One region of the Alteromonas sp. genome, then DNA from elsewhere that is predicted to be linked to it. Evidence: predicted binding sites of a transcription regulator. Region 1 holds the regulator's gene; the other holds the start of a gene.
The links. Region 1 encodes MetJ, which represses methionine synthesis genes. Its sites were predicted from a motif close to TAGACGTCTAGACGTCTA; they were not measured.
Positions count from the first base shown of each region.

Region 1 (7,604 bases):
TTCAAACTGCACGGATAGTTTCATGCTTGTACAGTGTAACCATTCGTAGTCATGGGGGGAATGTTTTGTTGATTTCTCAGCAGATTGTAATCTCTGGCGCAGTGGCGAATTGACGAGAATAGTCAGGTATCGTAGCGATAAGGAGGAGGAGGCTAGGGGAAAAACCGTCTGCAGCAAGGATGCTGCAGTCGAGCCTCCAGGGATGGAGTTCCGGCGTGTTTTTCCCCTAGCCTCCGCATCCAGCGGAGATACCGTAATACGTCCGCCTCTCGTTAGCCGGCGCGAACGCCCAGCATGTGGCAGATGGCGTAGCTGAGTTCGCAGCGGTTCAGGGTGTAGAAGTGGAAGTGTTTCACCCCTTCTTTCGCCAGCACTTTTACTTGCTCCATGGCGATGTTTGCGCCAATCAGATTACGTGTTGCCTGGTCATCGTCATCCAGCCCTTCGTACATCTTGTGCAGCCAGCCCGGTACGTGAACATTGGTGAAACCGGCAAACTTAATCAGTGTCTGATAATTCGTCACCGGCAGGATCCCGGGAACGATATCCAAATCGATACCGGCTGCAGCAGCACGGTCACGGAAACGCAGGTAAACACTGGTGTCAAAAAAGAACTGAGTAATTGCTTCAGAAGCCCCGGCTTCCGCTTTACGCTTCAGGTTAAGCAGGTCGAACTGGGCATTCGGTGCTTCCGGATGTTTTTCCGGATAGGCAGCAACGGAAATATCAAAGTCTGCTACGTCTTTCAGCAGTGCCACCAGATCAGAAGCATACATTTCGGTTTTATCTACGCCCTTCGGTAAATCGCCACGCAGAGCAACAATGCGGCGAATACCCGAATCCCAGTATTCCTGAGCAATTTGTTTGAGTTCATCACGGCTTGCGTCCACACAGGTCAGGTGAGGGGCTGCCTGTACACCGGTTTGTTGTTGAATGCGTTTAACAACATCATGGGTACGGTCACGCTCACCACTGTTTGCACCGTAGGTCACAGACATATAAGAAGGCTTAAGAGGCGCCAGGCGTTCAACAGATTTCCACAGCGTTTGTTCCATCTTTTCCGAGTTAGGCGGAAAAAATTCAAAAGAGACATCAATGTCACGCAATTCGGACAATGACTGGTTTAAGGCGTCGATACCTTGTGCATAGGAAACCATTTTGTTGACTCACTCAATTCTTTGGACGTTTAGACGTCTAAACTAATTAATATATGTCTGGACGTCAAGAGGTTTACACGGCTTAATTGACCTTTTCGCTACATTGTTTAGAATTTCCGCTTATAAAGTAAAATAACAGGCAGTCCGAGATTTCACATGGCAGAATGGAATGGTAAGTATATACACCCTTACGCAGAGCATGGAAAAAAGAGTGAGCAAGTAAAGAAAGTCACTGTTTCTATTCCGATTAATGTGCTTAAGGTGCTCACAGACGAGCGAACCCGCAGACAAATTAATAACCTGCGTCACGCGACGAATTCAGAGTTACTGTGCGAAGCATTCCTTCATGCTTTCACCGGGCAGCCGCTGCCTGACGACGACGATTTGCGCAAAGATAACCCTAACCGTGTTCCTGCCGTTGCAAGGAAAATGATGGAAGAGATGGGGATCGACCCCACCGCCGACAACGAAGAAGAATAAAGTAAAGCCAGAGCGAATCACTCTGGCTTTTTTGTATCAGGGGCAAGCTTAGTCTTGTCTGGCTGAGGGCGGCTCGATTTTTTGCAATTCGAACAGGGGCCGGAAAGTTGAACGGAACAGGAGCACAATACCCAGGCTCATTACTCCGCCCGCAACCGCGCAGGCTACCGGACCAACAGCTGCCGTCACCGAACCACTTCTGAAATCTCCGAGTTCGTTGGAAGACGCGATGAACAGGGAGTTCACTGCACTCACCCGGCCACGTAGAGCGTCCGGTGTCATAATTTGTACCACTGAGCTTCTGATCACCACACTTATCATGTCTGAACCGCCATAAATCAGCAAAGCGAAGCAAGCCACATAAAGATTTTGTGAAAAGGCAAAGCCGATAATAGAAAAGCTGAAAAGGATCAGTGACCAGAACAGCAGCGGGCCGTTGCGTTCAATAGCCCGTTTACGTCGTACCATTGTCAGACCGATAAGCGTCGCACCCACAGCCGGCATGGCCCGCAATAAACCCAGTGTTTCCGGACCTTCATGTAAGACGTCTTTCACAAACACAGGTAATATGGCCATGACACTGCCACAAAGTATAACCACAAGATCAGTAAACAGCGCTCCGCGGACAACGTTGTTGTGCATCAGGTATTCCACACCGCTGAATATGTCTTTGAGCGCCAGTTTGCGCTCTGAATGAATGTTCAGAGCAGGCAACAAAGAAAAGCCACCCAGTGTAAACAGGCCGAAAATGATGAGCACCCAGTAGAGCTGACGGTCGAGCGCTGCCAGTAACACACCCGCGAGGAAAGGCCCCACGGTTAAGGCGATATTCCAGATAGAGCTTATGGCAGCCACCGCACGCCCCAGATGATCCGTGCTGACGATATTCGGCAACACAGACTGAATGGCCGGTGCGAAGAAAGCCCGCCCTGCGCCTAATACCGATAACGAGCAAAACAGCGCCCATTTATTCAGTTCCGGCTGATTCATCAGCAAAGCGACGGCCAGCACCACCAGTAACTGTAATCCGGCAGAAATTAACAGAATACTTTTGCGGGAAAAGTTGTCTGCAGCCCAGCCCGCCACGAGGAATAAACTGATTACCGGCACAATCTGAAAAATGCCTACCAGTGCCAGGTCAAAGGCCTCGCCGGTGGCTTCATATAAATGCCAGCCGATGCTGACTGCCATAGTTGAGCCGATAAGCGTGGTAGCTATTCGTCCGATGATGAGCCCGATAAGTGCTTTTGACCACATGAAATCTTTGTCCGTCAGATTAGGGGAAGCGGGAAGATAAACGAAAACGGGCCGGTAGTGTAACCGGCCCGTAACAAATGAAGTCAGTCTGCTTCAATCAGTCTTTGTTACCCGTGTATTTTGCCGGTAAGGATTCAACACCGGCAACGCCTGAGTCAATCGCTGCCTGTGCTACGGCACTGGCAATACGGTGAAGCAAACGGGGATCCATTGGTTTAGGAATGATGTAATCTTTACCAAATGTCAGCGATGCTGATTTACTGGCTTTCAATACTTCTTCAGGCACAGGCTCTTTCGATACTGAACGTAAAGCTTCTACCGCAGCAACTTTCATTTCGTCATTAATGGTCGAAGCACGCACATCCAGCGCACCACGGAAAATGAACGGGAAGCACAGTACGTTGTTCACCTGGTTGGGGTAATCTGAACGGCCTGTGGCCATGATCAAGTCACTGCGTACCTCATGGGCCAGTTCCGGTTTAATTTCCGGATCAGGGTTTGAGCAGGCGAATACCACCGGGTTTGGTGCCATCAGTTTCAGCGTTTCTGGAGGCAGTACGTCAGGGCCGGAAACACCGACAAAAATATCCGCACCATCCATAACATCGTCAAGGGTACGTTTGTCCGTGTTGTTGGCGAACAACATTTTGTGTTCCGTGAGATCGTCACGGCGGGTATGAATCACCCCTTTACGATCGAGCATATAAATGCGTTCACGCTGGGCGCCGCACTTGATCAGCAGCTCCATACAGGCAACGGCGGCAGCACCGGCTCCCATACAAACAATTTTGGCGTCTTCGATGTTCTTGCCCTGAATTTCCAGCGCGTTGAGCATACCGGCCGCTGTTACAATGGCGGTACCGTGTTGATCGTCATGGAATACCGGAATCTTGCAGCGTTTGATCAGTTCCTGCTCGATTTCGAAACATTCCGGCGCTTTGATATCTTCAAGATTAATACCGCCGAACGTATCAGCGATATTGGCAACCGTGTTGATGAATTCTTCAGTAGTCCGGTGTTTAACTTCAATATCGATGGCATCCAGTCCGGCAAAACGCTTAAACAGTAACGCTTTACCCTCCATCACTGGTTTTGATGCCAGCGGACCTAGATTACCTAATCCGAGAATGGCCGTACCATTACTGATTACTGCAACCATATTACCTTTGGCGGTATAGCGGTATGCTGCATCCGGATCTTCGGCAATTTCACGTACCGGCTCGGCCACGCCGGGGCTGTAGGCCAGTGCTAAATCATCTACGCTGTCAGCCGGAGTCGACAGTTCTACCTTTATTTTGCCCGGAGTAGGGTATTCGTGGTAATCCAGGGCGCGTTGTCTGAAATCTGACATTCTTTTGTGTGTCCTTCTCAGGGTTTGGTCTTTGCACAACTACTACTTGTCGTTACTGCGCTAATCTCTTGTTTTCTTTATAAAGCGCAGCTTGCGACAAATGTAACACAACGCCTTTCACAGTACATATCTGATCAGGAGCTATCTTATGCTTACTTTAGTTGCCGGAGGGCGGCTTCACAAAACGGAATTATCAATGCCGACTATTGATGAAATTTATAAGTTAACTTTAATTTATAATTTATTTTATATGGCTGGACGGTGAGGCGGGCCGGTGAGTAAAGCGTGACGGGACAAGCACGGGTTAAGTATGTTAAGTAACGGATTTAAGGCACAAAAAAAGCGCCGTAAAGGCGCTTTTTTCGCAATTCAATGCCGGACTTATTTTTTGCCCAGTGCACCAAAACGCTTCTTGAAGCGGTCAACACGACCACCAGTATCAACGTTACGCTGCTTACCAGTGTAGAACGGGTGGCAGTTTGAACATACGTCCAGGTTCAGTTCTTTACCTGCAGTAGAACGTACTTTGATAACATTACCGCAAGAGCAAGATGCAGTAATTTCTTCGTATTTAGGGTGAATACCTTCTTTCATGGGTTACCTCATTATATAAGGCCGTATCGCAATCCAGCCCGAAGCTGAACACCATACGCAACTATATTCAATACAAGGCACAACTGGCCTTGCCGTAAAGAGCGGCGCATATTAATGTATGACGCCGTTTTGATCAAGAACGATAAGTAAAAAAGTGCGGAAAATATAGGCAGATTATGCGTTTTGTTGAGGTGGCGGTTCCTGTACCGTTACGACAAGCTTTTACCTACTCCTGTGACACACTGCCGGAAGCAGGCTGCAGGGTCAGTGTGCCTTTCGGCCCCCGCACATTAACCGGCGTTGTTCTGGGAGAGGCGGAAACGCCGGAGAACAGCGGAAAAATCAAACCGGTTCACCATGTCATTGATGACAGGCCGGTGCTCGACAGTGTGATGCTGAAACTGTGTCACTGGTTATCCCAATATTATCTTCATCCGGTGGGTGAGGTTATTCACACTGTATTACCTGTCCTGCTGCGCAAGGGCGAACCGGCGAATCCGGTGGATGAAATCTGGTGGCATGCCGGCGATAACATTGATGAAAATCTGGCGTCCCTGAAGCGGGCGAAACGCCAGTATGCTTGTCTTGAGGCACTGGCGGATGAGCCTGTGCGCGAAGGCGATCTCAAAAACACCTTTCCTTCCGCCATCATCAGCGCACTGGAAGAGAAAGGCTTTGTGTACAGCGAAAGTAAACCGCCACCCTTGCGACCGAAAATGTGGCTCGATTATTTTCATGTCGGCAAAAAGCCGTTGCCTGATAAAGAGCAGGCGGTTGCCATCAGCGCGTTGTCGCAACAGGCCGGCAAGTTTGCGCCTTTTTTGCTGGAAGGGATCACCGGAAGCGGTAAAACCGAAGTTTACCTGCAGGCCATTGAAGATATTCTTTCTGCAGGTAAACAGGTATTGATTCTGGTACCGGAGATTGGCCTTACTCCGCAGACGGTTACCCGTTTTGCCAACCGCTTTGGTATCGATATTGGCGTATTACATTCCCAATTGAATGACAAAGATCGCCTTTCAGTCTGGCAGCGTGCGCGGGAAGGTGAACTGGGCATCATTATTGGTACCCGGTCTGCGATTTTTACGCCGATGAAATTTCCTGGCATGATCATTGTGGACGAAGAACATGATGATTCATTCAAACAGCAGGACGGACTGCGATATCACGCCCGGGATCTCGCAGTCATGCGCGCCAGCACCGAACACATTCCTCTTATTCTGGGTACCGCGACGCCTTCACTGGAAACACTGAACAACGCTCTGGCGAAGCGCTATGGTCATCTGCAACTGACCCGGCGGGCCGGCGGCGCTTCGAACACCCATCAGCAGGTACTGGATGTACGGGACCAGCGGATGCAGTTTGGTATTGCCGATGGCATGCTGAGCATCATGCGCCAGCATTTGTCGATGGGAAATCAGGTACTGGTATTTGTTAACCGGCGGGGGTACGCACCGGCATTGCTCTGCCATCATTGTGGTCATTCTTATGATTGCCGCCGGTGCGAACGGCCCTACACGGTTCACCGCACCCAGCAACGTTTGCAGTGCCATCATTGCGGTGGCGCCAGACCGGTACCCCGCCAGTGCGAACATTGCGGTGAAAATAAACTGATTACTGCCGGCGTGGGAACGGAGCAGATTGAAGATGGTCTGGCGAAGTTGTTCCCCGCCGTGAAGCAAATCCGTATCGACAGCGACTCGGTGCGGGGCAAAGATAAGTTGCAACGTTCTCTGGATGACATTAACGCGCAGAAGTATCAATTGCTGATTGGTACGCAGATATTGTCGAAAGGGCATCATTTTCCCCATGTAACACTGGTAGTTGTACTGGACTGCGACGGCGCCTTATTCAGCGCTGATTTTCGTGCCAGTGAAAAACTGGCGCAACTGGTTACTCAACTGGCGGGGCGCGCAGGCAGGGCATCGAAGCCGGGGGAAATGTGGTTACAAACGCATAATCCGGGACACCCGTTGCTACAGGATTTAGTGCACAACGGTTACGGGCATTTTGCCCGCCAGGCGCTGGAAGAAAGAAAGTTATCATGGATGCCGCCCTTTCAGTCTCAGGCGGTGATCCGGGCTGAAGCCACTAATGCTGAACAGGCGTGGGATTTTCTTGAACAGGCGGGGGCGATGTTGCAAAGTCCGTCGGTGAGATTAAACGGGCCGCTTCCCTGTCTGATTGAGAAGCGTCAGGGGCGCTACCGTTTTATGCTGGTCCTGCAGTCAGCGAGGCGTAATGATATCAACGGGTTACTCAGAAAAGCCTTACCGGTATTATCAGCGATGCCGGCGGCAAGCCGTGTTCGCTGGTCACTGGATGTTGATCCCTCTGACTTCAGTTAGTATTCGCATCTTAACGCATATAGCGGCAGCATTTTCGGAAAATTCACGATACACTGCTGTGCGGTTTCACCGGAAAGCGCTGATTTAATCACGTGATAATCAGCCAGCAGGTGATGCTTTTTTTCAAACAATATTTGACGGGATATTACGCCGGATATGGCACAACGTGATTATGTAGCTCGTGGTCGTGCGCCACAAAATAAAAAGAACAACAATAAACGCAAGCCGCCTTCGCCGGAGACGAACCGGACTAAGATTTGGGCACGTCTGGTGGTTGTGGTGATCGCTATTCTGGGTCTGATTTATTTCCTGTTCTCGATTAAAGACAATGTTGATGAAACGGCTGACTCGCCGATGGAACCACTACCGCAAATTGTCGAAGAAGAGGAATTGCCTGAGCTGCCTAAGGAAGAATGG
Region 1 covers NZ_CFHOXV010000041.1:4,767-12,370, forward strand. Annotated here, with positions in the region: gene metF (methylenetetrahydrofolate reductase) at 273-1,157, opposite strand; gene metJ (met regulon transcriptional regulator MetJ) at 1,314-1,637, shown strand; gene AC4PME_RS17235 (MFS transporter) at 1,686-2,894, opposite strand; gene AC4PME_RS17240 (malic enzyme-like NAD(P)-binding protein) at 2,992-4,245, opposite strand; gene rpmE (50S ribosomal protein L31) at 4,627-4,839, opposite strand; gene priA (primosomal protein N') at 5,016-7,187, shown strand; gene AC4PME_RS17255 (SPOR domain-containing protein) at 7,344-7,604, shown strand, end outside.

Region 2 (7,604 bases), on a different contig from region 1:
CTGTCGAACTCTTCCTGCGACTGCTGAGCGCTTACACCCTCGGTTAATGCTCGGGAGAACGAGGCGATGATACCCGGGTTTTCTGCCAGTTTTGCATTCGCTTCATCACGTGTATAACCCCCTGACAATGCCACTACTTTAATCACTTTAGGGTGATCAACCAGTTCTTTATAGAAATTGTTCTGTGTTGGCAAGGTAAGTTTCAGCATCACCTCCTGGCCTTCATTCAGCAGATTAAGCTGCGTCATAATTTCCAGTTTAAGCAATGCTTCTGCTTCCGCCTTCTCCGGGCTGTTGATATCGACTTCAGGCTCGATGATAGGCACCAGACCTGCAGCCAGGATTTGCTTACCCACCTCAAACTGTTGCGCAACGATGGCTTTAATTCCTTCATGATTAGCCAGTTTGACCACTGAACGCATCTTGGTACCGAATACGTCCTGCGCCACAGCTTTAGCAAGCAGGGTATCCAGGGTAGGAATAGGCTTCATCAGCTGAACACCGTTTGCCTCATCCTCAAGTCCCTTGTCTACCTTGAGGAAAGGAACCACACGCTTTTTCTCCCACAGGAATTTTGCCGAAGGCATGCCTTCGATTTCCCGGTCGAGGGTATTTTCAAACAGAATAGCACCCAGAACGCGTTCACCACTGAACACATCACTGGTAATAATGCGGGTTCGCATGGCATGTACCATGTCGAACATTTCTTCGTCTGTGCTGTAAGCAGACGGATCGATGCCATAAAGTTTCAGAGCTTTAGGTGTACTGCCTCCGCTTTGATCGAGGGCTGCAATGAAACCTTTTTGGACTTTAATTTTATCCAGCATAGCCTGCTGCGCTTGTGATGCCATGAGCAACACTCCTTTTTATGTGCCGCGTGTAAAGACGGCTGTAGGGTTTATAATAATGCCGGCAAACGTCACTGTTCGCCGGACAAGTTGAGTAACGAATTTCGTTACACGAGCGCTGTTTTTATTATTGGTTTTTTTCTTCTAAAACAGCGACCGCTGGCAGGGTTTTACCTTCCAGGAACTCAAGGAAAGCACCACCGCCGGTAGAGATGTAAGATATCTTATCTGCGATATCATACTTATCTACTGCCGCTAACGTGTCACCGCCACCTGCAATAGAGAATGCGTCACTGTCTGCAATAGCCTGTGCTAACGCTTTTGTGCCTGCGGCGAATTGATCGAATTCAAATACGCCCACAGGACCGTTCCAGACAATTGTGCCCGCATTTTTCAAAATTGTTTCTAACGCCGCCGACGAATCAGGACCGATATCGAACACCATGTCGTCGTCGCCGATTTGATCCACCGCCTTTAATGTGGCCGGCGTGGTTTCAGAGAACTCAGTACCGGTGACCACATCAGTAGGTACCGGAATATCACCGCCGTTTGCCTGCGCCTGTGCAATGAGCTCTTTCGCTTCATCAACCAGGTCCATTTCAACCAGTGATTTGCCCACATTGTGGCCCTGAGCTGCAATGAACGTATTGGCGATACCACCACCAACAATAAGCTGGTCCACTTTCTCTGCCAGCGTTTTCAGCACGGTAAGTTTGGTAGAAACCTTTGAACCACCCACAATAGCAACCATCGGACGCTTAGGATTATCTAATGCTTTACCCAGTGCATCCAGTTCAGCTGCAAGCAGCGGGCCAGCACATGCTTTTGGCGCAAATTTTGCGACACCATGTGTCGACGCCTGAGCACGGTGAGCTGTACCGAAGGCATCCATGACAAAGATGTCGCACAGCGCAGCGTATTGTTTTGACAGGGTTTCGTCGTCTTTCTTTTCGCCTTTATTAAAACGAACGTTTTCCAGAATAACCAGTTCGCCCGGCTTCACGTCAACACCGTTCAGATAGTCTTTAACCAGCGACACTGACACGTCCAGTGCACCATTTAAGTAATCCACGACTGGTTGCAGTGAATATTCTTCTTCGTATTTGCCTTCTTCAGGACGACCCAGGTGAGACATCACCATTACCGCTGCGCCGGCTTCCAGAGCAGCTTTGATTGTAGGGATAGATGCTTTGATACGCGCATCTGACATAACTTTACCGTCTTTTACCGGTACGTTGAGATCCTGACGGATCAACACGCGCTGACCGTTCAGCGCCAAATCCTGCATGCTTGGAATTGCCATAGTTTTCCCTTAAAAACTGAAGTTAATTTCCTCAACACCCCGACTGGTACATGGCCAGCGTGGTATCAATCATTCGATTTGCAAAACCCCATTCATTGTCACACCACACCAGCGTTTTCACCAGCTGACGGTGACTTACACGGGTTTGCGTTCCGTCAACAATGCATGAATGAGGATCGTGATTAAAATCTACTGAGACTAACGGCGCTTCCGAATAACCCAATATACCGGAAAGTCGCCCTTCGCGCGCTTTTTTCAGTGCGTTGTTCACATCAGTGATGTTCACTTCTGTGTCCAGCGTGACACTTAAATCCATGGCCGTCACATTGACTGTGGGTACCCGCACCGCAATGGCTTCAAACTTACCTGCAAACTTTGGCAGAATACGTTCGATGCCGGCGGCTAACCGGGTGTCGACAGGAATGATAGACTGACTCGCAGCTCTGGCACGACGGAGATCTTTGTTATAAGCATCAATCACCTGCTGATCATGCATTGACGCATGTATGGTAGTGATTGTGCCGCTTAATACGCCGAAAGCATTATCCAGCGCCTGGATGACAGGAACAATACAGTTCGTGGTGCACGAGCCGTTAGATACCAGTTTGTGTTCAGGTAACAACGATTCTTCGTTGGTGCCAAAAATGATGGTGTTGTCTAAATCGGTGCTGCCGGGCTGTGAAAAGAGCACTTTGCCGGCACCGGCATCAAGATGGGCCTGACCGGCCTGCCGGTCAGAAAATACACCGGTACATTCGAGCACAATATCCACCCCCAGAGTGTCCCAGGGGAGGTTGTGAATATCTGGTTCAGCCAACAGGCGGATACTGTCACCCGCCACCATTAACTGTTCGTCTTGTAGCGCCACATCAAACCCGAACCGACCATGCGTGGTGTCGTATTTGAGCAGATGGGCTATGCCTTGAGGTTCTGCCAGGTCGTTAATCGCAACTACTTTAATCAATTGATTGCGCCCTGTTTCATACAGGGCGCGCAGTACGTTACGACCAATGCGGCCAAACCCATTTATGGCTACACGGACCATAAAAAACCGCCTGTTGTCGAACTATTATAAAGACAACGCTGCCTCAACAACGGCATCTGTTGTAATGCCGAAGTGTTTGAACAGTTCTCCTGCCGGACCGGATTCACCAAAGGTGTCCATGCCCACAATTGCGCCGCCGAAACCTGTGTATTTATACCAGGAATCTTTCGCTAATGCTTCAACTGCAACACGCTTAGTAACACTTGAAGGCAGAACAGCTTCACGATATTCAGCATCCTGACGGTCAAACGCATCAGTACAAGGCATAGAAACCACACGGGCTTTAACACCCTTCTCAGCCAGTTGCTCGCTGGCAGCGACAGCCAGTTGCACTTCAGAGCCGGTGCCGATCAGCAGTACATCCGGTGTACCTTCAGTATCCTTAAGGATATAACCACCTTTAGCGATGTCAGCAACCTGCTCAGCAGAGCGTGCTTGCTGCGGTAAACCCTGACGGGTAAAAATTAAGGTGGTAGGACCTTCGGTGCGTAAAATTGCTTCTTTCCAGGCAACCGCAGACTCAACCTGGTCACAAGGCCGCCAGTTGTCAAGGTTAGGCGTAGAGCGTAATGCCACCAGTTGCTCAACCGGCTGGTGCGTAGGACCATCTTCACCCAGACCAATAGAATCGTGGGTATAGACAAAGATAGACGGCGCTTTCATCAGCGCGGCCATTCGCACTGCGTTGCGTGCATATTCCATAAACATCAGGAAGGTCGCGCCGTACGCTTTAAAGCCGCCGTGCAGGGTAATGCCGTTCATCATTGCCGACATACCGAACTCACGTACACCGTAATAGATGTAGTTACCGGATGCGTCTTTCTCATCAACACCTTTTGAGCCTGACCAGATTGTCAGGTTAGAACCGGCAAGGTCAGCAGAACCGCCCAGCAATTCCGGCAGTAACGGACCATATGCATTCAGTGCATTCTGCGATGCTTTACGGGTTGCCGGGGCATCAGGATTAGCTTGCAGTTTTGCAATGTAAGCATCCGCTTTTTCAACGAAGTCAGCCGGAACATCACCGTTTACGCGGCGGCTGAATTCTGCTGCCAGTTCAGGGAACGCTTTTTCATAGGCTGCAAACGCTTCGTTCCAGCTCGCTTCTGCCGCACTGCCCTTTTCTTTACCATCCCACTCAGCGTAAATATCCTGTGGTACTTCGAAGGCACCGTGGGTCCAGCCAAGTTCTTTGCGGGTTAATGCAATTTCGTCATCACCCAGCGGGGCGCCGTGACAATCTTCTTTGCCCTGCTTGTTAGGGGAACCAAAACCGATAATGGTTTTGCAGCAGATAAGTGTAGGCTGTGTGGTATTCGCGCGGGCTTCATCAACCGCTTTACGGATTTGATCAGGGTTGTGACCATCAACACCGGCAATGACATGCCAGCCGTATGATTCGAAACGCTTCACAGTATCGTCGGTGAACCATCCTTCCACTTCGCCGTCGATAGAGATGCCGTTGTCATCGTAGAACGCCACCAGCTTGCCAAGACCTAAAGTGCCGGCTAATGAGCAAACTTCATGAGAAATACCTTCCATCAGACAGCCGTCACCCAGGAACGTGTAGGTGTAATGGTCGACGATATCGTGGCCGTCCTGATTAAACTGTGCAGCCAGCACTTTCTCTGCCAGCGCCATACCTACGGCGTTGCTGATCCCTTGTCCCAGCGGGCCGGTGGTGGTTTCAACACCCGGCGCATAGCCATATTCAGGGTGACCAGGGGTTTTAGAATGTAACTGACGGAAATTTTTCAGCTCTTCTAACGGCAGATCGTAACCCGTAAGATGCAGCAATGAATAAAGCAGCATAGAGCCGTGACCGTTTGAAAGCACAAAACGGTCGCGGTTCGCCCAGTTAGGATTAGACGGGTTATGAGAAAGATAATCGCACCACAAAACCTGCGCGATATCCGCCATACCCATAGGGGCGCCCGGGTGGCCTGATTTGGCTTGCTGAACTGCATCCATGCTTAGTGCGCGGATAGCGTTGGCAAGTTCACGACGAGTTGGCATGCTAACTCCTTTAATAATTTGCTTAAAACTTTGACACTGACAACCCGGACATTAATCCGGAAACGGATAGGAATTCCTGCTGCCGACTATGAATTTTCAAACTGGCGACTATTCTTACCTAAGCGCATAACCAGTTCAATGTGTTTTATACCGGGTGCACTTATCGAATTTAGTTAACTTATAACAATTATTCGGATAGTCGTTGCGCAAAACAGGTTCTCTGCTGACAGAAATCGTTTTTCGTCTTACTCACGTAATAACGAACCGGACTGTCAACGAAACGTAACAAATAGACTTTTAGACGTCCAGAAGTAAAGATGGTATTTTTACACGAACCCGGTACAATGCTGTTCATCGTCCGGGACGACAGAATATACCCGGGGGCGAACGAATATACCCAACCAGCCAGTCACTTAAGCTTATGATAGTGATGTATTGGTTAACCCAGAAATAACGGAGGATTTATGGCCGCACATTTATTCACATCGGAATCAGTCTCAGAAGGACATCCGGATAAAATTGCCGACCAGATTTCAGATGCTGTGCTTGACGCCATATTAGAACAGGATCCCAAAGCACGGGTTGCCTGCGAAACGTATGTAAAAACCGGTATGGTACTGGTAGGTGGTGAGATCACCACATCCGCCTGGGTCGATATTGAAGAATTGACCCGTCAGACGGTAAAAGAAATTGGTTACAACCACTCAGATGTAGGCTTTGATGCTGACTCCTGTGCTGTGCTGAATGCGATTGGTAAGCAATCTCCTGACATTAATCAGGGTGTTGACCGTGCCCGCCCTGAAGAACAGGGTGCCGGTGACCAGGGTCTGATGTTCGGCTATGCCAGTGACGAAACTGACGTATTAATGCCGGCACCGATCACCTACGCACACCGCCTGGTACAAAAGCAGGCTGAAGTCAGAAAATCCGGCCAGCTCGATTTCCTGCGCCCTGATGCGAAAAGTCAGGTGACTTTTATTTATGAGAACGACAAGCCGGTGGGTATTGATGCTGTTGTTCTGTCTACTCAGCACAATGAAAAGGTCACCACAGAGCAACTTCGCGAAGCCGTTATGGAAGAAGTGATTAAGCCTGTATTGCCTTCGGAATGGCTGACCAAAAATACTCAATTCCACATTAACCCGACTGGTCGTTTTGTAATTGGCGGCCCAATGGGTGACTGTGGTCTGACTGGCCGTAAAATTATCGTAGATACCTACGGCGGTATGGCCCGTCACGGTGGTGGTGCATTCTCCGGCAAAGATCCGTCAAAAGTAGACCGCTCGGCGGCATATGCAGGTCGTTATGTGGCGAAGAATATCGTTGCAGCCGGTCTGGCGAAGCGTTGTGAAATTCAGGTGTCTTACGCTATCGGTGTAGCAGAGCCAACATCTATCAGTATTGAAACGTTTGGTACAGGCGTGGTTGATGAGAAAACACTGGTGGCACTGGTACGTGAACACTTTGACTTACGTCCTTACGGCCTGATCAAGATGCTTGATCTGGAACGTCCGATTTACCGTCCGACGGCTGCTTACGGTCACTTCGGCCGTGATGAATTCCCGTGGGAAGCCACTGACAAAGCAGAAGCGCTTAAAGCCTCTGTATAAAAACAAAGATAAAAGGAAAGCGGCATGTGGGAACATGCCGCTTTTTTTATTTAAATTATTTTAAAAATAATTACATTTTCCCACTGGGATAATCATCCAAACCAACTACACTTAAGTATAAATCGCATTGCCTGCCCGATAATCAATCCCTAACTGAGCTGCAGACTCAGGCACACACATAGGAACCATGCCATGAAATGCTTCTGGCTAGTGAGTTGTCTGACTTTATTAAGTACGCTGTGTCATGCAGGCGACAGTGTACTTTCTGCTACGAAAAAAAGTCAGCCGGTATACGTTGCCTCCCCCTATCAGTCTGAAATTTCATTTCGCAGTCAGCGCCTGCCAGCCTGGCGATTTGGGGTGCGCTACAACCGCGAGCTGCCTTATCACGACCAGTGGGTTGACAAGATTAGTACGTATCACTCCGTAGACTCCGTGAGGGTCTCGGCCAGCCGCTCATTGTTAAAAGACTCCAGTCAACGCATTTTCGCAGCTCTGCAAACCAGTAACGATCAACAGGCCGCCTATTCTGACTGGCTTTATCTGCCTTACAATGCAGGCACCGCCGCCAGCGTCGGCTGGCAAATCGGAGAATTAAATTCGGTGAAAATGGCAGTGGAGTACCAGTATAGGGAAGTGAGTGATAAAGACATCAATTCATTGTTGCTCGGCGTGCAGTACTATTTCTGACCCTTACTCAGACAACGGCCTGCGTTACCCCAGCATAAAATCCACAATGCTTTCGCAATGAATTTCCGTGGTGTCCAGTACCGGAATACTGA
Region 2 covers NZ_CFHOXV010000019.1:56,782-64,385, forward strand. Annotated here, with positions in the region: gene AC4PME_RS11995 (fructose bisphosphate aldolase) at 1-851, opposite strand, end outside; gene AC4PME_RS12000 (phosphoglycerate kinase) at 976-2,151, opposite strand; gene epd (erythrose-4-phosphate dehydrogenase) at 2,183-3,196, opposite strand; gene tkt (transketolase) at 3,221-5,212, opposite strand; gene metK (methionine adenosyltransferase) at 5,677-6,822, shown strand; gene AC4PME_RS12020 (hypothetical protein) at 7,015-7,512, shown strand; gene AC4PME_RS12025 (aspartate/glutamate racemase family protein) at 7,537-7,604, opposite strand, start outside.
Region 2: metK (methionine adenosyltransferase) is a predicted target of MetJ. The motif match lies at 5,503-5,520, and genes of this name have one in related genera.